2 regions of the Arthrobacter sp. AIWTK1 genome follow, and region 1 is predicted to be linked to the other one. Evidence: riboswitches for the same ligand, from Rfam matches in the RefSeq annotation. Region 1 holds a riboswitch; the other holds the start of a gene.
What was found. Region 1 has a riboswitch for glycine ahead of AC1MDG_RS00390 (L-serine ammonia-lyase). Riboswitches for the same ligand answer to the same signal wherever they lie in the genome.
Positions count from the first base shown of each region.

Region 2: linked by a shared signal. The riboswitch ahead of gcvP (aminomethyl-transferring glycine dehydrogenase) and the one ahead of AC1MDG_RS00390 (L-serine ammonia-lyase) in region 1 are both predicted to bind glycine.

Region 1 is NZ_CM155287.1:67,251-77,927, forward strand. Features, by position in the region: gene AC1MDG_RS00320 (DUF6919 domain-containing protein) at 1-518, opposite strand, end outside; gene AC1MDG_RS00325 (hypothetical protein) at 587-1,171, opposite strand; gene AC1MDG_RS00330 (VOC family protein) at 1,333-1,722, shown strand; gene AC1MDG_RS00335 (PspC domain-containing protein) at 1,793-1,972, shown strand; gene AC1MDG_RS00340 (substrate-binding domain-containing protein) at 1,982-2,278, opposite strand; partial or broken gene AC1MDG_RS00345 (LacI family DNA-binding transcriptional regulator) at 2,461-2,562, opposite strand; gene AC1MDG_RS00350 (nucleoside/nucleotide kinase family protein) at 2,596-3,240, opposite strand; gene AC1MDG_RS00355 (hypothetical protein) at 3,441-3,920, shown strand; gene AC1MDG_RS00360 (DUF5997 family protein) at 3,941-4,345, opposite strand; gene AC1MDG_RS00365 (LysR family transcriptional regulator substrate-binding protein) at 4,402-5,175, shown strand; gene AC1MDG_RS00370 (hypothetical protein) at 5,179-5,514, opposite strand; gene AC1MDG_RS00375 (LacI family DNA-binding transcriptional regulator) at 5,563-6,576, opposite strand; gene AC1MDG_RS00380 (Gfo/Idh/MocA family protein) at 6,728-7,906, shown strand; gene AC1MDG_RS00385 (sugar phosphate isomerase/epimerase family protein) at 7,903-8,922, shown strand; glycine riboswitch at 9,146-9,243, shown strand; gene AC1MDG_RS00390 (L-serine ammonia-lyase) at 9,515-10,677, shown strand, end outside.
Region 2 is NZ_CM155287.1:829,167-839,843, reverse strand. Features, by position in the region: gene AC1MDG_RS03970 (DNA/RNA non-specific endonuclease) at 1-263, opposite strand, end outside; gene AC1MDG_RS03965 (TspO/MBR family protein) at 403-978, shown strand; gene AC1MDG_RS03960 (L-serine ammonia-lyase) at 1,026-2,465, opposite strand; gene glyA (serine hydroxymethyltransferase) at 2,624-3,961, opposite strand; gene gcvH (glycine cleavage system protein GcvH) at 3,958-4,341, opposite strand; gene gcvT (glycine cleavage system aminomethyltransferase GcvT) at 4,632-5,789, opposite strand; gene gcvP (aminomethyl-transferring glycine dehydrogenase) at 5,801-8,674, opposite strand; glycine riboswitch at 8,878-8,976, opposite strand; gene AC1MDG_RS03935 (TetR/AcrR family transcriptional regulator) at 9,126-9,665, opposite strand; gene AC1MDG_RS03930 (MFS transporter) at 9,735-10,677, shown strand, end outside.

The sequences.
Region 1 (10,677 bases):
GAATCTGCGAGGAGCAGGGCCAGTGCGTCGTTGGTTTCCTCGGACCAGTCGCGGAGTGCGTCCTCGTCCACCGGGTTCTCACTGGACCCGAGGACGGTGACCACTGCATCGCCGTCGAACGTTACCGGGACGGCCGCCGCGCTCACCTCACCCGGGGCGTGGCCGATGGTGACGAGCTCGGACCGGGTGGACAGGGCCATGAGTTCGGCTGCGGCCGCGGCGCTGCAGAAGCCGGTTACGTACTGCCTCTGCGAATGGCCGGTGTCGCTGCGGATGCCCGGCTGGGATTCCTTGGTGAAGAGGCCGTTCCTGTTGATCTCTGCCAGTTCAGCGGCGATGGGCCGCGTCTCCTCGTCGAAGCTGGGTGCAAACGTTCCAGGCTGGTATTCGCTGTGGGATTCAAGCCACCGCGCGGTCAGTTCGCCCGCCGCTTCGAGGGTTGTCGCCTGACGCCAGGCTCCCCGGTCAGATCGCAACCGGCCGTGCTGGTCTCGTGTGTCCGTGACTAAAGGCTCCATCATGGGATGCTACCGCCGCAGCTTCCGGCCTTTCCAATGGTCCCGACACACCAGTTAACGTCGCGGCCCTAACTCGTCGGCACTCCCGCCGCGGCTTCCGCGCGGCCCAGGGCATGTTCCAGCCGGGTGACGGCGGGAAGGTAGCCGGCGGCCTCGACTGCCCGAATCCGTTCAGCCTCCCTCATGGCCTTGATCAGGGCCGCCGTCTCCGGCCGGCGCACATCGGTCATGTCCGGGTAGTCAATGCAGCACGCGGGATCCAGCTCATAGCGCTGCCATCTGCTCAGCACTGTGCGGTGCCGCGCGGCCGCGGCTTCGATCTCTGCCTGTGCGGCTGCCTCGTGGAGCCGCGCTTGCTGCCGTGCCATCACCCGGGGACTCCACACATACGCGGCCACTGCAGTGGCGGCGGCAAGGAAGCCCATGGCGAGGCCCAGCCACGGGGATGCCAGGAAGGGGATGAGGACAGCGGGGAACACCACCACCAGTCCGGCGAAACCGTCCCAGAACACGGCGTCGGTCATCTGTCCGGCGTCGCGCCTTGCGTGGTAGCGCGCCGAATAGACTGCGCCGGCCACGCCGCACACCACGACGGCGGCGCAGACTACTAGCTGTAAGGGCCCCATGGGGACCGATTCCGTGATGACAGACACCGTTCCACCTCCCACGGGACCTGCCCGGGCTGGCTGGTTCCGCTACTTCCATTGGAATCCCGCCGCGTCCGGACGTCAATGGGCTGGCCCCGGAGTAACCCGGCCGGGGTGGCTGCCCTGCCCCGTTCCCGGCAGCACCGTGCACCGGTAGCCTAGGCAGCATGCGACTAAAAATGTGCAGCATCCACGTCAAGGATCCGGGCGCGGCCCACCACTTCTACACGGAGACACTGGGTTTTGAAACGCTCATGGCCATGCCCGAATACAACCTGTACATCGTGAAGGATCCCGGCTCCGCCGGGGGCAGTTCGGGATCCCTGGGGCTGCTGCTGGAGCCCAGCGACAATCCCATTGCGGCGACCTATATGAACGGCCTGCACGACGCCGGTTTGCCGGCGATCGTTTTCGGCGTTCCCGATGTGCGGGCTGAATACAAGCGGCTCGCAGCCCTTGGCGTCATCTTCCAGGGGGAACCGACCGAGGGCCCCACGGGCACATCGGTGGTGCTGGACGACGGCTGCGGAAACTACGTCCAACTGCACCAGGACTAGGCCGGCAGCCCCAGAACAGGGGCCAGGGGACTCTGGACTCGACCCGGCAACCGGCTGGTACTGTGGCCGCATGAGCGCAGCATTGGTACGGCCCAGGAATGGCAAAATGATCGCTGGCGTCTGCGCCGGCCTCGCAGCCCGGTTCGGCATTTCAAAAGCCCTCGTCCGCATTGGCTTTGTGCTCTTCGGCCTGTTCGGTGTGGGTGAGCTGGTCTACATCGCGTTGTGGATCGTTATGCCAAAGGAGTAGCACCGCGGGTCAGCGGGGAGGCGCCACTGATTCCCGAACAACCAGCGTGCCCTCCGGGACAGCGGGTTGGGCCGCCGACGCGCCCGGGTCGGTCTTGCCCTCAATGGCATCAATGAGGTGGTCCGTGGCCCATGCGCCCATCACGTAGTGAGGCGACTGCACTGTGGTCAGCGCCGGATCAAGGTTCTCGGCGATGAGTTCCTGGTCCCCGAGGCCCACCACCGACAACTCGTCGGGGATCCTGACGCCCACTTCGCCGGCGGCCCGGTACAGGCCCATGGCCATGAGGTCGTTGAAGCAGAACACTGCCGTCGGCCGGTCCCCGGGCTGCAGCAGGCGCAGGGCCGGCTGGCCTGAGCCGCGGCCAGGTCCTCGCAGATCACCCCGATAACCCCGGAACGCCGGGTCCGCAGGGCCCGGGCCAGCCGGTTCGGATCGTATCCGAGCATGTTCGCGGCTTCGTGGACCCGGTCCCGGTTTTCGGCACCCACCCGGGCGTAGGCCACGTTGTTGAGGACCTGGGAGACGGTGGTGACGGACACTCCTGCGCCGGCTGCCACGTCCTTGATTCCCACTGCCTTATTGCTCATGCATCTCCCGCGTCGTTCTGGCCTAGGGCGATTCTATGGGCGGGACGCTGCGTCCATGGCTGCCCAGCGGTCATCCCGTCCGGCTGCAAGGTCTTCGGGGAGGGGGCCGCCGGCCGGGGTGTTGATCGCTGCGGTGAGCGCGGCCAGTACCTCGTCCTGTGAGCCGCCGGCGTCGATGGGGACGAAGCGGCTGAACTCCGGAAGGGTGCGGTAGCCTTCGCTGAGCGCGGTCAGCTCCTCGAGTGTTTCGGTGTCCGTTCCGCGCAGGAGGATGCGTTCCAGCGCCTGCTCCGGCGCAACGTCGAAGTGGATCACCTTGTCCGGTGCGGGAAGGCGCCGCAGCAGCCAGGGGAGCAACCGGCCCGGCGGGAGTCCGCGGACGCTGCGCAGGGCAAGCTGGCAACACAGGTGACGGTCCATGACCACCAAGCCCGAAAAGCTGCGGGCACGGGCATGGGACACCAGAACGTTGGCCGTCCGGATCACGGTCTCCAGTGCGTTCGCCAGGCGGGGGTTGAGGGGAATTCCGGAGCGCTCCGACCACTGCGACATGTTGCGGCGGCCCGCGTGGTTGCGCAGCAGCAGGGCGTTGCCGCCAGCCAGGCGGGCCGCTTCGACGGCGGCGCGTGCAGCGGTGGTCTTTCCGGCACCGTCAATTCCGGTGAGGACAATTAGCAGGGGTGGCTCGTTTCGTTGGGGCGGGCAGCTCGTGCGTCGGAGGCGTTCAGGCAGTTGATCGGGTGGTACCCGCTTAACGCGGGGCAAGCCCCGATTGTCCCGCGGAACTTGTTTTCTGTTCGCCGTCGCGATTTCATGCGCCGTTAATGGCGGGGTTTTAGCGTGGTTCTTCAGGCACCATCCGCTAGAAGGGATCCATCATGGCCGATATTGCTGCTGTGCTGGGACGGCTCACTCCGGAAGAGCTCGACGAGCTCCGGGAGATTGGTCCCCAGGGGCACCTCACCAGGCGACTTGTTGATGCCTTGGACAGGGCGGCCGGCGGTTCAGGCGCGGGCCGGGGCTACTACGTGCCCACGGGCAGCGTGAGTGCAACCGGCGGACCCCACCTCGTGCTGCGCAGCGACGTCTCCGCATGGTTGTTCGGCGCAGGCCCGCAGCTTCCGCACGGGCACCAAACGGGAGAAGCAACCGACGGGCCTGTACGGCAGGAATCTGACTGGTCGGAGCTGCGCCCCGGCGACAGGGTGGCGATTGTGCGGGGCAACCGTGTCACGGCGTCGGGAATTGTTGACACGATGACCGACGACGCCTCCACGGTGTGGGTCCTGTTCGAAGGTGTTGCACCCCGCCGCATGTTCCACCGGGGCGACCCGGACGACCTTCGTCCCGTCCGCTAACCTCCCACGACGTCAGGGGCCTACTCGGCCTTGGCGCGGGCTTTCTTCGCGTCCTTCTTGGCCGCTTCGTCCTTGACGCGCTGCGCTTCGGCGCGGACTGCCGCATGCGTGGAGCGCTCGGCGACCAGCCAGGCGGGGGGAGCCTGCAGCAGCGCGGTGATTTCCGCCGTCGTGAGTGCCTCTTCGACGCCGCCGCGGGCCAGGCCGCTGATGGAAACGTTCAGCTTCTGCGCCACCACCGGGCGGGGGTGCGGGCCGTTGCGGCGGAGTTCGGCCAGCCACTCCGGCGGATTGGCCTGGAGCTCGGCGAAATCGGCGCGGGTGATAACCGAATCCTGGAACTCCTGGGGTGTTGCGGGCAGGTAGATGCCAAGCTTCTTGGCAACGGTGGCCGGCTTCATGGACTGGGAGTTTGCAGAGGTCATGGTTCAAGGGTATCCGGCGGGGGACCGTACCCTAGCACTGGCGGTACTGTGAACCTGTGTCCGCTGAAGAAGAATCCCCGCAAGTACCCGCACCCGCTGAACCCGAAGGCCGCGTGCTGCGCTTCGCCTACGTTGCCGGCGTGACGCCGGGGAAATGGATCCGCCGCTGGGAAGAGCGGATGCCGGATGTTCCGTTGCGGTCCTTTATGTCCGACGACGGCGCGCAGCTCGCCGTTCTACGTGACGGTTCCGCAGACCTTAGTTTCGTCCGGCTGCCGGTGGAGCGCGAGGGCCTGAACGTGATTCCCCTGTACGAGGAGCAGCCCGTGGTGGTTGCTCCCAAGGGGCATGAGATCTCCGTGTTCGAAGAGGTGGCGCTGGCGGACCTTGCCGCGGAGACGTTCCTCGATGTGGCGGAGCTCGGCGGCCCGGAAACGGCGTTGCAGGTGGTTGCCTCCGGTGCGGGGCTTGCCATCCTGCCGATGTCCGTTGCCCGGCATTTCAACGTTAAGGACACAGTGGCGCGGAAACTCACCGGCGCAGCCACCACGCAGATTGCGCTTGCCTGGCCCAACGAGGCCTCGCGTGAAGCGATGGCCGGGGCCGAACAGCCGGCCATGGATGAAGTGATCGAGGAGTTCATCGGGATTGTCCGCGGACGGACCGCCCAGAGCTCCCGCCAGCCGTCGGCGAAGGTGGAGCCGCCCAAGAAGGAACCGAAGCCGGACCGGCGCGGGACCGGCGTCAAGAAGCCCAAGGTGGCGCAGCGCTACGCTCCCAATCCGGACAAGGGCCGTGGCAAGGGATCGCGCAAAAAGGGAAAACGCTAAGGCTCAGGCGGTGCAGGCGTCCTTGAGTGCGGTGACGGATTCCGCCGGAACCTGGTCGCCCGACGCAGCAATCTGACGCAGCGGGGTGGTGATCTCGGAGGGCACACCGGCGGTCTCGGCGCCGGCCACGAGGCCACCGAGGAGTTCCTTGTCCTTCACGCTGACAAGCCCGTCTTCCACGAGCGCGCACACCTGGCCCTTGACCTGGTCCGCGGCCGCGGTGGCAACCTCGGACGCACCGTCGCTCACTGCCTTTTCGGCTGCTTCCTGGACCTGCCCGCAACCGGTCAGTGCAACGATGAGGGCGGCAACGGACAGGGCGGCGAGGCGGGATTTCATTGTTCCAGCGTAGCAAGCGGTGCCGCGGCCCCCGACGGATCCCTGCCGTCAGCCCGTGAAGCGTGACGTGGTGCCGCGGACCACGAGGACCGGTTCGATCAGTTTGCGGCCCGGCGCCAGGCCGGGGTCCTGGATCCGTGCCAGCAGCGTCTGCGCGGAGTCCGCTCCCACCACGTCGCTGCGGTTGTCCACGGTGGTGATGTCCAAATACCGTGATTTCGCCAGCGGCGAGTTGTCGTAGCCGATCACCGACAGGTCCTCCGGCACGGACCGGCCCCGTGCCTTCGCCGCGGCGAACGCCCCCACAGCCATGGTGTCGTTGGCCGCGAAAATGGCCGTGGTGTCGGGGTAGTGGTCCAGCAGCCAGCAGGCCGACGCGTAACCGTCCTCCTCCGACGTTCCCCCGGATTCCCCTGCGATCCGAAGCTCCAGGCCGGCCGCCACCATACCGCTGCGGAAGCCCTCACGCCGGTGCGCCGCCGCGCCGTCCGAGCCGGACAGATGCCCGATCCGGGCATGGCCAAGCTTCAGCAGGTGGCCGACGGCGAGGCGGCCGCCGCCGTCGTCGTCGTTCGTGATGAGGTCGGCACCGGCCGGAACGCCGTTCCGCCAGCCCGCGACGACGGTGGGAACCCAGGTGCCCGCGAGCATGGGCTCGCTGGGTTCAGCGGCGATCACCAGGCCTGCGACGTGCAGGGCAAGGAGGCCGTCGGTGGCCTCCTTGATCCGGTTCTGCCCGGGCCGAGAGTCCGCCACCGTGACCTGGTAGCCGTGCACCGAGAGCGCGGATTCCATGCCGCGCAACAGATCCACGAACCACGGGTTCCTGAAGTCGTCGATTACCAGCCCGATGCTCTTCGTCTGGCTGCTCGCGAGGGCGGTCGCGGCGCGGCTGGGCCGGTACCCGAGTTGCGAGATGGCGGCCAGCACGGCCTCCCGCCGCTTGTCGCTGACCCGTGAGGGGTTCTGCAGGACCAAGGACACCAGCGACGGCGAAACGCCGGCGCTTTTGGCGACGTCGTAGATCGTGGGCCGGCGGGACCGGGGGGTGTTAAGCGTCATGAAGAGCCTTTCCTGTCTCGTTATCGAGGATAGCCGCATGATGATTGACAGGACATATAGACAAAGCTACGCTCTTTTCAGCGAGTGTTTTTGTAGCGCTACAATTTTCTGGACAGGCGATCGGCCTGGCCGAATTTCAAAGGAGAAATCAATGGCTGAAAGCCTCGGCGTCGCCGTCATTGGCGCAGGCATGGCGGGCAAGGCCCACGCTGCTGCGTACCGGACGGCCTCTACGCTGTATAGCCCCGTGCTTCCCCCGGTGCGGCTGGTCTCGATCGGCGACGTCAACGCCGAATTCGGCTCGCTGGCTGCCCGCCGCTTCGGCTACGAACGCAACGACACCTCGTGGCAGGCCATCGCCGAAGCCGATGACATCGACGTCGTCAGTGTTGTCATCGCCAACTCGCTCCACCGCGAAGTCGTGGAAGGCCTGCTCGCCGCCGGCAAGCACGTTCTGTGCGAAAAGCCGCTGAGCGACTCCCTTGAGGACGCCCGGGCCATGGCTGAGGCCTCCCGCAACACGAGCTCGATTGCCCGCATCGGCTTCACCTTCCGCCGCACGCCCGGCATCGCCTACATCCGCGACCTCATCCGCAGCGGCGTCCTCGGCAAGGTGCTGCACTTCAGCGGCCGCTACTGGACCGACTACGGCTTCAGTCCTTCCGCTCCCATGAGCTGGCGCTACAAGGGCGGCCCCGGCTCCGGGGCGCTTGCCGACGTCGGAAGCCACCTGGCTTACGTCTCCGAGTTCCTCTGCGGCGACATTCAGTCCATCAGCGGCGGCCGCCTCAGCACCGCGATCGATAAGCGACCCCTGCCTCTTGGCGCAGTCATCGGGCACGATCATGCTGCGGTCAGCGACACGTTTGAAGCCGTGGAGAACGACGACTACGCAGCATTCAACGCAGAGTTCGCCAACGGCGCCGGCAGCTTTGAAGTCTCGCGGGTTGCCGCAGGGCACGCCAACAGCCTCAACTTCGAGGTGTTCTGCGAGAACGGTGCCGCCAAGTTCGACCAGCGCCGCCCTGCGGAAATCCAGCTGTTCCTCCACGACGGATCGGGCAACGACAACGGCTACCGCCAGGTGATTCTCGGCCCGGGCCACCCCTACATCGCCGGCGGCCTCGCCATGGACGCCCCCGAGGTCGGCTTCGGCCAGAACGACGCGTTCGGCTACCAGGCCCGTGCGTTCCTCGAAGAGGTTGCCGGCCTCAGCGAGGCCGAGTCGCTTCCCCGCTGCGCCACGTTCGACGAGGGCGTGCGCAACATGGAGCTGCTCGGCGCCGTCACTGAATCCGCGCTCAACAACGGAAAGAAAATCACGCTATGAAGCTCGGCGTCTACAACGCGATCCTCCACGACCGGCCGCTTCCCGAGGCCCTGAAGGTCATCGCCGACCTCGGGCTCACCGGAATCGAAATCAACACCGGCGGATTCCTGCCGGCCGTCCACGTTCCGAACATGGACCAGATCCTGGAAAGCGACGCGGCCCGGGACGACTACCTGGCGATCTTCGAGGGGACCGGCGTCGCCATCGCCGGCCTGAACTGCAACGGCAACCCGCTGCACCCGAAGCGGGAAATCGGCGAGAAGCATGCCGAGGACATCCGTCGTTCCATCCGGCTGGCACACCGGCTGGGTCAGGACCGGGTGGTGACCATGTCCGGCCTGCCCGGCGGCGAACCCGGAGCAACCACGGTCAACTGGGTGGTCAACGCCTGGAACTCGGCCGCCCTGGACGTGCTCGACTACCAGTGGGGCATCGCGGCCGGCTTCTGGAAGGAAACCGACCGACTCGCAGCCGACCACGGCGTCAAGGTTGCGCTTGAGCTGCACCCGCAGAACATCGTGTTCAACACGGCCGACGTCCGCAAGCTCATCGACCTCACCGGCGCCACCCACGTGGGTGTTGAACTGGACGCCTCGCACCTGTTCTGGCAGCAGATGGATCCCGTGACCGTGGTCCGCGAACTCGGTCCGCTGGTCTTCCAGGCAGCCGCGAAAGACGTCCGCGTCAACACCGAAAACGCCGCGCTATACGGCGTCCTCGACAACAGCTTCCGCCGGCTCTCGCCGGATGAAGACCGGACAAACCTCGGCGGAGACGAGTGGGCCAACCAGTGGCCCAAGAACTCCGCCTGGGACTTCGTGGCACTGGGCCGCGGGCACGACACCGCCTACTGGACCGAGTTCCTGCGCGCACTCTACGAGGTGGACCCCAACATGCTGGTCAACATCGAGCACGAGGACACCTCCCTGGGCCGGATCGAAGGTCTCCAGGTGGCGGCCAAGGTCCTGCGGGACGCCGATGCGGCACTGACCGCATCGCTGCACCCGACGTCCTAGTTTCGGCTGGACGCGTCAGTGCGGAGGGCGGTTGTGGTCATCACCGGATGGCCACCACCGTCCTTTTGCGTTTGCCGCTGTACTCCCGGCCCGGCGCCTGGCCGGGACGGTGCGCCGGAACAGTCGGCTCAGTACGAATGACACATGTGACGCGACTCTGTTGCGAGCCGCCCCGGCAACCTATAAAGTGTGAGCCGTGTCACCGACAAGTGGCACATGCTTTTGATCTGCGGCGGGAGAGTCCTGCCGGTACGTTCAGCAGGCGCCGTAGGAGCAAATCCTCCCCAGGAATCTCTCAGGCCCACGTACCGCCGCGGCGAGGCAACTCTGGAAAGTAGTCCGGTCCCCGGGCTCACCGACGGTGCAAGCGGCGCTCTGTAACAGCAGGGTACGCGGAAACTCTCAGGTCACATACAGAGCGGGGAGGAACCCAATCAATGTGGCGCCCTGCGCCACCTGAATTATGGAGTTCCTCGTGACGATTCAGCCGTCCTCTTCCGCGTTTGCGGGCCCCCGCATTTGCCTGCCCTGCAGCCTCAGTGCGCGTCCCCGGTCCGCTCCGCAGCGCCTGGGCAACTAAGGAACCCCGGCCATGGCTGTTGGTGTTTTCGATCTTTTTTCCATCGGGATTGGGCCCTCGAGTTCGCATACGGTGGGCCCGATGCGGGCCGCTGCGGTCTTCGCCGAGGAGCTGAGGGCGTCCGGGGACCTGGGCAAGGTGGCCGGGCTGCGGGTGGATTTGTACGGTTCCCTCGCCGCCACCGGGCACGGGCACGGGACCATGACGGCGATCCTGCTGGGTTTGGAGGGTTACCACCCGGAGAAGATCCTCCCCGCGGAGGTGGAGGAGCGGCTCGCGGCGATCGCCGAGACCGGGACCCTGCAGCTTGCCGGTGCCGGTGACCGTGCGGGCGTTCCGCTGCCGTACGGGGTGAAGGACATGGTGCTGCGGCCGTTGACCATCCTGCCGCGGCACACCAACGGGATGACGTTCACCGTCACGGACGCCGGCGGGGAAGTCCTGCACCAGGCGACGTTCTTCTCCGTGGGCGGCGGCTTCATTGTCCGCGAGGGCGAGGAAGAGGCGGCGCTGAAGGAACTGGACGAGTCCAAGAAGGAGCTTCCGCTGCCGTTCCGCACCGCGGCGGAGCTGTTGAAGCACTGCCGGAACACCTCATTGAGCATCAGCGACGTGATGCGGGTCAATGAAGAAGAGGGCCGGTCCGAGGCCGAGATCCGCGAGGGCCTGCTTCACATCTATTCGGTGATGGAGGAATGCGTCGCGGTGTCCCTGAAGCGGGAGGGGCTGCTGCCGGGCGGGCTGAAGGTCCGCCGTCGGGCACCGGACTGGCACGAACGCCTGTTGAAGGAGAACCGCGGCCAGGACCCCGCCTACCGGGATCCGAAGTACTGGCAGGAGTGGGTGAACCTGATCGCGCTGGCGGTCAATGAGGAGAACGCTTCAGGTGGCAGGGTGGTCACTGCGCCGACGAACGGGGCTGCCGGGATCATCCCGGCGGTGCTGTATTACGCGCTGCATTTCGCTCCAGGCATGGACCAGGCCACCCGGCAGGACCGTGACGATGTGGTGGTGAAGTTCCTGCTGGCTGCCGCCGCGGTGGGGGTGCTTTACAAGGAGCAGGCCTCGATCTCGGGGGCGGAAGTGGGTTGCCAGGGCGAGGTGGGCTCGGCGTCGTCGATGGCGGCCGCGGGCCTGGCCGAGGTGATGGGCGGGACGCCGCAGCAGGTGGAAAA
Region 2 (10,677 bases), 760 kb from region 1:
CCACGGTCAAAGGCGTTGTTCTTGTACACCTCCGGACCTGCCTGTTGCTCCTTCGGGATCCGGGGATCGAAATGCCAGGTCCCCTCGCGGGCCAGCGGCACCAGCTCGCGTCCGTGAATATTAACGCCGACGACGGCGGCCAGCTTGCGCGCCGTGCGCAGCCGGACGGAAAAGTGGATGTAGTCAAGTAGAACCGTTGCTGCCGACGGACTGGGCAGCTCAAGGCGTGCCCGCAGAAAGTCCCGGTCATATCCCCCAGTCATAGCTCCATAGTGGCACTCCACCCGCAAGGTGGCCAGAGTGGTAGACAGCGGGGCTGGCCAGGGCGTGACCGGTGCACGCCGGCGGCGTGGCTCCGGGCTGACGCTTGACTCGAGGTGCCGGACTGGCAAGGGTTGAAGCATGAAGGCTCCGCACGAACGGTCCATGGCAAGCGCCGCTGACGGCGGCGGGTCTGGCGGCGGGTCTGGCGCCCGTCCCGGAAGCCGCAGTACGGGTGCGCAGCTGCTCGGTCTGGCCGTTTTCCTGGGAGCCTCCGCGCTGGTTGCCTGGCTGGGTGCTTTCGCCACCCTGGGCAGTGTGGACGGCTGGTACGCCACAGCGGACAAGGCCCCGTGGTCCCCGCCGAACTGGGTTTTCGGTCCGGCCTGGACAGTGCTCTACACGGCCATGGCAGTGGCCGCATGGCTCGTCTGGCGGCGCGGCGGACAACGCACCGGCCCCGCCCTGAGGGCGTACGGGATGCAGCTGGGGTTGAACCTGTTGTGGACGCCGGTGTTCTTCGGCCTCTATCCGGCCATGGGCACGGCGGCGCTGTGGCTGGGGCTTGCGATCATCATTTCCCTGATCATCGCCGTGACCGTGACTGTCCTGTACTTCGGCCCCATCAGCCGAACCGCCGGCCTCCTGCTGCTGCCCTATATCTCATGGCTCGTTTTCGCCACCAGCCTGAACTGGTGGGCGGCCCTGCACAACTAGGTCCCGACAGGCCCGGGCACTGTACCCTCAGCCATTGAACTGCGGACTCAGCATTCCACGACGTTGACGGCGAGGCCGCCCATCGCGGTTTCCTTGTATTTGGAGGACATGTCCTTGCCGGTTTCGCGCATGGTCACGATCACCTCGTCCAGGGACACCCGGTGCGTGCCGTCCCCCCACAACGCCATCTTCGCGGCGTTAATGGCCTTCGCCGCCGCGATCGCGTTCCGCTCAATACACGGGATCTGCACCAGCCCGCCGATCGGATCACACGTCAGCCCCAGGTTGTGCTCCATCGCGATCTCCGCGGCGTTTTCCACCTGCTGCGGCGTCCCGCCCATCACCTCGGCCAGGCCCGCGGCCGCCATCGACGACGCCGAGCCCACCTCGCCCTGGCAACCCACTTCCGCCCCCGAGATCGAGGCCTGCTCCTTGTAAAGCACCCCCACCGCGGCGGCAGCCAGCAGGAACTTCACCACCACATCGTCACGGTCCTGCTGGGTGGCCTGGTCCATGCCCGGAGCGAAATGCAGCGCGTAATACAGCACCGCCGGGATGATCCCGGCAGCCCCGTTCGTCGGCGCAGTGACCACCCGGCCACCTGAAGCGTTCTCCTCATTGACCGCCAGCGCGATCAGGTTCACCCACTCCTGCCAGTACTTCGGATCCCGGTAGGCGGGGTCCTGGCCGCGGTTCTCCTTCAACAGGCGTTCGTGCCAGTCCGGTGCCCGACGGCGGACCTTCAGCCCGCCCGGCAGCAGCCCCTCCCGCTTCAGGGACACCGCGACGCATTCCTCCATCACCGAGTAGATGTGCAGCAGGCCCTCGCGGATCTCCTGCTCCGAGCGGGAGGCGCGTTCGTTGACGAACATGATCTCGCCGATGGACAGGCCCTTGGACTGGCAGCGGCCCAACAGCTCCGCCGCGGTGCGGAACGGCAGCGGAAGCTCCTTCTTGGACTCGTCCAGTTCCTTCAGCGCCGCCTCTTCCTCGCCCTCGCGGACAATGAAGCCGCCGCCCACGGAGAAGAACGTCGCCTGGTGCAGGACTTCCCCGCCGGCGTCCGTGACCGTGAACGTCATCCCGTTGGTGTGCCGCGGCAGGATGGTCAACGGCCGCAGCACCATGTCCTTCACCCCGTACGGCAGCGGAACACCCGCACCGTCACCGGCACCAGTACCGGCACCGGCAAGCTGCAGGGTCCCGGTCTCGGCGATCGCCGCGAGCCGCTCCTCCACCTCCGCGGGAAGGATCTTCTCCGGGTGGTACCCCTCCAAACCCAGCAGGATCGCCGTCATGGTCCCGTGCCCGTGCCCGGTGGCGGCGAGGGACCCGTACAAATCCACCCGCAGCCCGGCCACCTTGCCCAGGTCCCCGGACGCCCTCAGCTCCTCGGCGAACACCGCAGCGGCCCGCATCGGGCCCACCGTGTGCGAACTCGAGGGCCCAATCCCGATGGAAAAAAGATCGAAAACACCAACAGCCATGGCCGGTTCCTCACTAGCTCTAACTCTGGTCCGGCAGATGGTCCTGCCGGAGGGCAGTGCAGCCGCCGGTGGGCGGTCGCACTGCCGGATGCACGACGCCGGGCGGCAGCTTGTGGCGGCCGCCCGGCGTCGTGATCTGTACTTCTGTAATACGGGCTCTAGCCGAGGTTGGCAACTGACGGGTAGAGCGGGTGGGCGGCGGCGAGTGCCTCGACCCGTGAACGCAGACCGGAGAGGTCCGCGTCGGCGTCGGCAATCAGCGCCTCAGCGATGATATCCGCAACCTCGGCGAAGGCGGCTTCGCCGAAACCGCGGGTCGCGAGGGCCGGGGTGCCGATGCGCAGTCCCGAGGTGACCATCGGCGGCCGCGGATCAAACGGAACGGCATTGCGGTTCACGGTGATGTCGATGGCAGCGAGGCGGTCCTCAGCCTGCTGGCCGTCGAGTACGCAGTTGCGCAGGTCCACCAGGACCAGGTGCACGTCGGTGCCGCCGGATATCACGTTAATCCCCTTGGCGGTGACGTCCGGCTGGACCAGGCGGTCAGCCAAGATCCGGGCACCGGCAAGGACGCGCTCCTGGCGTTCCTTGAACTCCGGGGACGCCGCGATCTTGAAGGCGACGGCCTTGCCGGCGATAACGTGCTCCAGCGGTCCGCCCTGCTGGCCGGGGAACACTGCCGAGTTGATCTTCTTGGCGATGTCGGCGTCGTTGGAGAGGATGATGCCGCCGCGCGGACCGGCGAGGGTCTTATGCGTGGTGGAGGTGGTGACGTGCGCGTGCGGAACCGGTGACGGGTGCAGCCCGGCCGCGACCAGCCCGGCGAAGTGCGCCATGTCCACCATGAGGTAAGCGCCCACGGAGTCGGCGATCCGGCGGAACTCGGCAAAGTCCAGCTGCCGGGCGTAGGCGGACCAGCCGGCGACGATCAGCTGCGGCTTGTGCTCCTGGGCCAGGCGCTCCACCTCGGCCATGTCGATCCGGTGGTCCTCTTCGCGGACCTGGTACGGGATGACGTTGTACAGGCGGCCGGAGAAATTGATCCGCATGCCGTGGGTCAGGTGCCCGCCATGTGCCAGGTTCAGGCCCATGATGGTGTCGCCCGGCTTGATCAGCGCGTGCATCACCGAGGCGTTGGCCTGGGCACCGGAGTGCGGCTGGACATTCGCGTACTCGGCACCGAACAGCGCCTTCACCCGGTCGATGGCCAGCTGCTCCACCACGTCAACGTGCTCACAGCCGCCGTAGTAGCGCTTCCCCGGGTAGCCCTCGGCGTACTTGTTCGTCAGCACCGAGCCCTGCGCCTGCATGACGGCCTTGGCGGTGTGGTTTTCCGAGGCGATCATTTCCAGGCCGGTGCGCTGGCGGGCCAGCTCGTCGTCGATCTTCGCCGCGATCTCCGGGTCCAGTGCGGACAGGTCCGCATCCAGGGACGGGGAGACAACCTGCTCAAACGCGACGGTGCTTGTGCCTGCGGCCGCGGTTGCGCCGCTCACAGTTCGCCGCCGTTCTTGGCAGCGTATTCCTCGGCGGAGAGCAGCGGGCCGTCGGATTCAGCGGCGACCTTGAAGAGCCAGCCGGCACCGTACGGATCGCTGTTGATCAGTGCGGGGTCGTCGACGACGGCGGAGTTGGTTTCCGTGACCTCGCCCGTAACCGGGGAGTACAGGTCCGAAACGGACTTGGTGGATTCGACTTCGCCGCAGGTCTCCCCCGCGGTCACAGTGGCGCCGACCTCGGGCAGGTCAACGTACACGATGTCGCCGAGGGCGTCCGTGGCCACGGCGGAGATGCCGATCGAGACCAGGTTGCCGGCTTCCCGGGCCACCCACTCGTGCTCGTCGGAGTACTGAAGTTCAGCGGCTACTTTTGCCATGTGTTTTTTCCTTTACGTTTGAAATCTCATGTGGTCGAGCGGGGAGGCGGGGTGACCGAGTTCTCCGCGTGTGGCCGGGTTTGGACAAGCTCAACCCCCAATGATCGAGCTTGCCGGGTGGGCATGCGACAGCTGACGGCCCCCTTCGGGGCTGGCATCCGGAAGCGTGCGTCTAAGGGAGCGTCACGTCCGCCCAGCGGGCGTCTACGCGACCGAGCACGCGGAGGATGTCAGCCCCGACGGGGCCTGCGGCCCCGGAGCCGGCAACGGCCCCGATGGAGCCAGCCGGGCTACTTTTGGCGCTTGTAGAAAGGCAGTGCGACGACTTCGAAGGGCTCCGCCTTGCCGCGCAGGTCGATGTCCAGGGCGGTCCCCACCTCGGAGTATTCGACGTCGACATAAGCGAGCGCCACAGGGTAACCAAGCGTGGGGCTCGGCTGGCCGGAGGTCACTTCGCCAACCACTGCGCCGTCCTTGAGGACCGGGTAGTGGCCCCGGCCTGCGCGCCGGCCCAGGCCCTTGAGGCCCACCAGCTTGCGCCCGCTTGTGGAGCCGGCGCCGCCGGCCTTGAGTGCCTCGAGGGCCGCGCGGCCCACGAAGTCGCTTTCCTTGGCGAGCGAAACAACCGGGCCGAGGCCCGCTGCGAAGGGGTTGCCTTCGCGGGAGAGCTCGTTGCCGTAGAGCGGCATGCCGGCTTCCAGGCGCAGCGAGTCGCGGCATGCCAGGCCGGCGGGAACGAGCTCGCCTTCCTCGGCGACGGCCGCGATGGCCTGCCACAGGGCTGCGGCGTCGTCGTTGTCGACGAAGATCTCGAAGCCGTCCTCACCGGTGTACCCGGTGCGGGCCAGCAGGAGGTCCTTGCTGCTGCCGCCCACCATGAAGGGTACTTCGAGGGCGGCGTAGTACTTCAGTCCGGTAACCAGCTCGTGCTGGGCCGCCGGAACCAGGCGAAGCAGGATGCCTTCGGCCTTGGGACCCTGGACGGCGATCAGCGAGGTCCGGGCGGAAGCGTCGTCCACGACGACGTCGAATGTTGCTGCCCGTTCGGCGAGGGCGGCGGCGACCACGGCGGCGTTGCCGGCGTTGGGCACCACCAGGAACTTGTCCGTGCTGTCTCCTGCGGCGTCCGCCGCTGGACGCCGGTAGGTGATGAGGTCGTCGATGATGCCGCCGTCTTCCTGGCAGATCAGCGAGTACTTGGCCTTGCCCACAGACATGGCGGAGATCTTTCCCACCAGGGCGTAGTCCAGGAATGCTGCGGCGTCCGGGCCGGTGACCCAGACTTCGCCCATGTGGGAGAGATCGAACAGGCCGGCGGCGTTGCGGACGGCGTGGTGCTCGGCCAGCTCGGAGGAATACTTCAGGGGCATCTGCCAGCCACCGAAATCGGTGAAGGACGCGCCGAGCTTCTTGTGCTCTTCATAGAGCGCGGTGTAGTTCTCAGTCATCGGGGCAATCCTTAGTTTTCGAAGTCTTCGATGGGCGGGCAGGAGCAGATCAGGTTGCGGTCACCGGCTGCGCCGTCAATGCGGCCCACGGGCGGGAAGTACTTGTCCTGCTTGAGGTGGTGGACCGGGAAGGCGGCCTGCTCACGCGGGTACTCGCGCTTCCAGTCGGAGGAGACGACGGCGGCAGCGGTGTGCGGCGCGTTGCGCAGCGGGCTGTTCTCCACGGTGAAGTCGCCGTTGGCCACCTGGTCGATTTCCTGGCGGATGGTGATCATCGCGTCGATGAAGCGGTCGATCTCCACGAGGTCCTCGGACTCGGTGGGCTCCACCATGAGTGTGCCGGCAACCGGGAACGCCAGGGTGGGTGCGTGGAAACCGAAGTCGATGAGGCGCTTGGCCACGTCTTCCGCGGTAACGCCGGTCCTGGCCGTCAGTTCACGGAGGTCCAGGATGCACTCGTGCGCCACGAGTCCGCCTTCGCCGGTGTACAGGACCGGGAAGAACTCGTTCAGGCGGGAAGCGATGTAGTTCGCCGCCAGCAGGGCGGACTTGGTGGCCTCGGTCAGGCCGGCACCGCCCATCAGCTTCACGTAGGCCCAGGAGATCGGCAGCACTCCGGCGGAACCGAAGCGCGACGCCGAGATCGCCACGCCGTGGCCGTCCTCGTGTGCAGCCTTGTTGGCATCCCCCGGCATGAACGGCGCCAGGTGGGCCTTGGCCGCCACCGGGCCGACGCCCGGTCCGCCGCCGCCGTGCGGGATGCAGAAGGTTTTATGCAGGTTCAGGTGGGACACGTCGCCGCCGAACTTGCCCGGCTGCGCGAGGCCCACCAGGGCGTTCAGGTTGGCGCCGTCAACGTACACCTGCCCACCGGCCGCGTGCACCGAGTCGCAGATTTCGCGGACGTCGGCGTCGTACACGCCGTGCGTGGACGGGTAGGTGATCATGATCGCGGACAGGACGTCCTTGTGGGCTTCGATCTTGGCCTGGAAGTCCGCGTGGTCGATGGTGCCGTCGGCGGCGGTGGCCACGACCACCACCTTCATGCCGGCCAGGACGGCCGAGGCGGCGTTGGTGCCGTGCGCCGACGCCGGGATCAGGCAGACGTTGCGCTGGTCATCGCCGCGGGACAGGTGGTAGCCGCGGATCGCGAGCAGGCCCGCGAGCTCGCCCTGGGAGCCGGCGTTCGGCTGGATGGAGACCTGGTCGTAGCCGGTGATCTCGGCGAGGTCCGCTTCCAGGCCCTCGATGAGTTCGCGCCAGCCCTCGGTCTGGGAATCCGGGGCGAAGGGGTGGATGGAGGCGAACTCCGGCCAGGAGATGGCTTCCATCTCGGCGGTGGCGTTCAGCTTCATGGTGCACGAGCCCAGCGGGATCATGGTGCGGTCCAGCGCGAGGTCGCGGTCCGAGAGCTTGCGGATGTAGCGCAGCAGCTGGGTTTCCGAGCGGTGCGTGTTGAACACCGGGTGCTGCAGGTACTCCGAGGAACGCTCGACGGCGGCCTCGAGGGCAAAGGCAGCGCCACTGTCAGAACCGCCGTCGGCGGCGTCCACAACCGAAGCGCCAAAGACGCCGGCCACGGCGGCGACGGTTTCCGGCGTCGTGGTTTCGTCAGTGGAAATGCCGACGGTGTCTGCGTCGATGCCGCGCAGGTTGATGCCCTTGGCTTCGGCGGCGGCGACGATGTCAGCGGCCTTGTCCGGGACGCGGACGGTGATGGTGTCGAAGAAGCTGCCGTGCAGGACCTCGAGCCCCGCGGACTGCAGGGACGCGGCCAGGGTGCGGGCGTTGTTGTGGACGGCCTCGGCGATGGCCTTCAGTCCGTCGGGGCCGTGGTAGACGGCGTACATGGAGGAAACGATGGCCAGCAGGGCCTGTGCGGTGCAGATGTTGGACGTGGCCTTCTCGCGGCGGATGTGCTGCTCGCGGGTCTGCAGGGCAAGGCGGTAGGCCGGGGTTCCGGCGTTGTCCTTGGACACACCCACCAGGCGGCCGGGCATGGAGCGCTCGAGGCCCTTCTGGACGGCCATGTAGGCGGCGTGCGGGCCGCCGAAGAACAGCGGCACGCCCAGGCGCTGGGTGGAGCCGACGGCGATGTCCGCACCCTGCTCGCCCGGAGGGGTGATCAGGGTCAGCGAGAGGAGGTCGGCCGCAACGGTGACCAGTGCGCCCCGTTCCTTCGCGGCGGCAATGACGGCGGCGTGGTCAAACACCCGGCCGGAAACGCCCGGCTGCTGCAGCACGATGCCGTTGATGTCGCCGTCGGGAAGTCCCTGGGACAGGTCCGCCACCTCGACTTCGAAGCCGAGGGCCTCGGCCCGGCCCTTGACGATGGCGATGGTCTGGGGCAGGACATCGGCGTCCAGGACGGTCTTGCCGTCGTGGGCGGCTTTGTTCTTGTTGGCACGCCGCATCATGAGGACCGCTTCGGCCACGGCAGTGGCTTCGTCCAGCAGGGAGGCGTTGGCGATGGGCAGGCCCACGAGGTCCTGGACCATGGTCTGGAAGTTCAGGAGGGCTTCGAGGCGGCCCTGCGAGATTTCCGGCTGGTACGGGGTGTAGGCGGTGTACCAGGCCGGGGATTCCAGGATGTTGCGGCGGATCACCGCCGGGGTCACTGTGTCGTAGTAGCCCTGGCCGATCATCTGCACGGCCGTCTTGTTCTTGGCAGCCAGCTTGCGCAGCTCGGCCAGTACTTCGACCTCGCTCAGGGCGTCCTGCAAGGTCAGGGCGACTTCCTGGCGGATGTCTTTGGGAACCGCGGTGTCTACCAGCGACTCGACGGTGTCGTAGCCGACGGACTTGAGCATGGTGTCGATGTCGGCCTGGCGGCGGGCGCCAATATGCCGGTCGACGAAGGTGGTGGAGGCTGAACTAACCGTCACGAAGGAACTCCATTACTAATGGCGGCGCAGGGTACGCCGCAGTGGTCCGGGTTCCTCCCCGCTCTGTATTGGACCTGAGAGTTTCCGCAGGACCGTGCTTTCGCACAGCTCCGCTTGCACCGTCGGTGAGCATGGCGTGTCCGGTCTGCTGCCTCCAAGCGGGTTGGGGCACGAACGGACAGCCTGCTGCTTTCCAGAGTTGCCTTGCCGCGGCGGTACGTGGGCCTGAGAGATTCCTGGGGAGGGTTTGCTCCTACGGCGCCTGCTTGTACCTACTTGCAGAACTCTCCCGCCGCAGATCAAAGGCATATTTAGTTAGCGGTGACAACAGTCACAGCTGTAATTGTCCTACGTGGAAGTCCAGTCTGCAAACTCCGCAGACAGTCCAGCGCCGCATTACGGGCCGGGTCGCGGCCGTGCCGGCAGAAAGACCCGCGGCCTCGCGGGACGGTCAGCCGCGGAGCCGCTCGACGGCGGCCAGCAGGCTATCGACGTCGCCGCTCATTTCGGGCGGGGCGGCGCCGGGGCCGCTGGCCAGCATGGCATTGAAGTAGAGGCCGTCACCCATGTACAGCACGGCCTTGGCCATGGCCGGGCCGACGTCCCCGGCCAACAGTCCAAGCCAGCTCCCCTGGACGGCCGCAAAACGGTGCAGCGTTTCCTTGTGCGCAACTTCGGCGAGCCGGGTGGCCGCCACAAAAGCCCGGTCCAGCGGAGTGTCCGCCCAGAGGGAGGACTTGATGAAGTAGACGGCGGCTCCTTCGGGAGCTTTAGCCATGGCGTCCAAGTCCCCCGCAACCAGCCGATCCATCCGTTCCAGAAGGGCCGAAATCATGGCCTCCTTGTTCGGAAAGTGGTAGAGGAGCCCGCCTTTGGACACCTCCGCACGCCGGGCCACGGCATCCAGCGTGGCGGCGCGTTCGCCCACCTCAATCAGCAGGGATTCAAAAGCATCGAGCACAGCTTCGCGCGCTACGGGTTTTCTGGCCATGGTTCCTATCATGCCCGGTGGTCCGGGCTCATTTCTTAACTATACCGTCCAGACGGTACAGTTATTCCCATGGGAAACTTGTCATCACCTTCGACGCCGGCCGCGCAGCGCCTCGTCGCCGCAACGTCCCCCGCCGCCGGCACCCGCTCACCCGCCGCGAAGCCGGGCCGCGACTGGCTGGCCCTGGCGCTTTTGATGTTCCCGGTACTGCTGGTCGCCGTGGACAACACCGCGCTGACGTTCGCGCTGCCTGCCATCGCCACTGCCCTTGCGCCCACCGGCGTTCAGCTGCTGTGGATTGTTGACGCTTACCCCCTGGTCCTCGCCGGCCTCCTGGTGGCCATGGGGAGCCTCGGCGACAGGATCGGCCGGCGCCGGCTCCTGCTGATCGGCAGCACCGGCTTTGCCGCGGTCTCAGCTGCCACAGCTTTCGCCCCCAGTGCAGAATGGCTCATCGCCGGCCGCGCAGCACTTGGACTTTTCGGCGCGATGCTCATGCCCTCCACCCTGTCCCTGATCCGCAACATCTTTCCCGACCCCAACCGGCGGCGGCTGGCAATCGCGATGTGGGCGGCAGGATTCTCGGGCGGCGCAGCGCTGGGGCCGATTTTCGGCGGCTGGCTCGTGGAGCACTACTGGTGGGGCGCAATCCTGCTGGTGTCCGTGCCCATCATGCTGCCTATCCTGCTGCTTGGCCGGGCCCTGATTCCCGAGTCCAGGGACCCCCGGCCCGGAGCGGTGGATGGTGCCAGCATCGCCCTCTCCCTGTTGACAATGGTTCCGCTGGTCTACGGCATCAAGGCATTGGCAACCGAGGGTTTCGGGCCGCTGCCGGCAGCGGCCATCAGCCTCGGACTCCTGATGGGCTACACGTTCGTCCGGCGCCAAAAGAGGCTGCCCAGCCCCCTGCTGGACATCAGTCTTTTCGGAAACAGGATTTTCAGCACGGCCATCACGGCCAACGTCCTGGCACTGTTTTCCTTTAACGGCTTCATCCTGTTCCTGGCCCAGC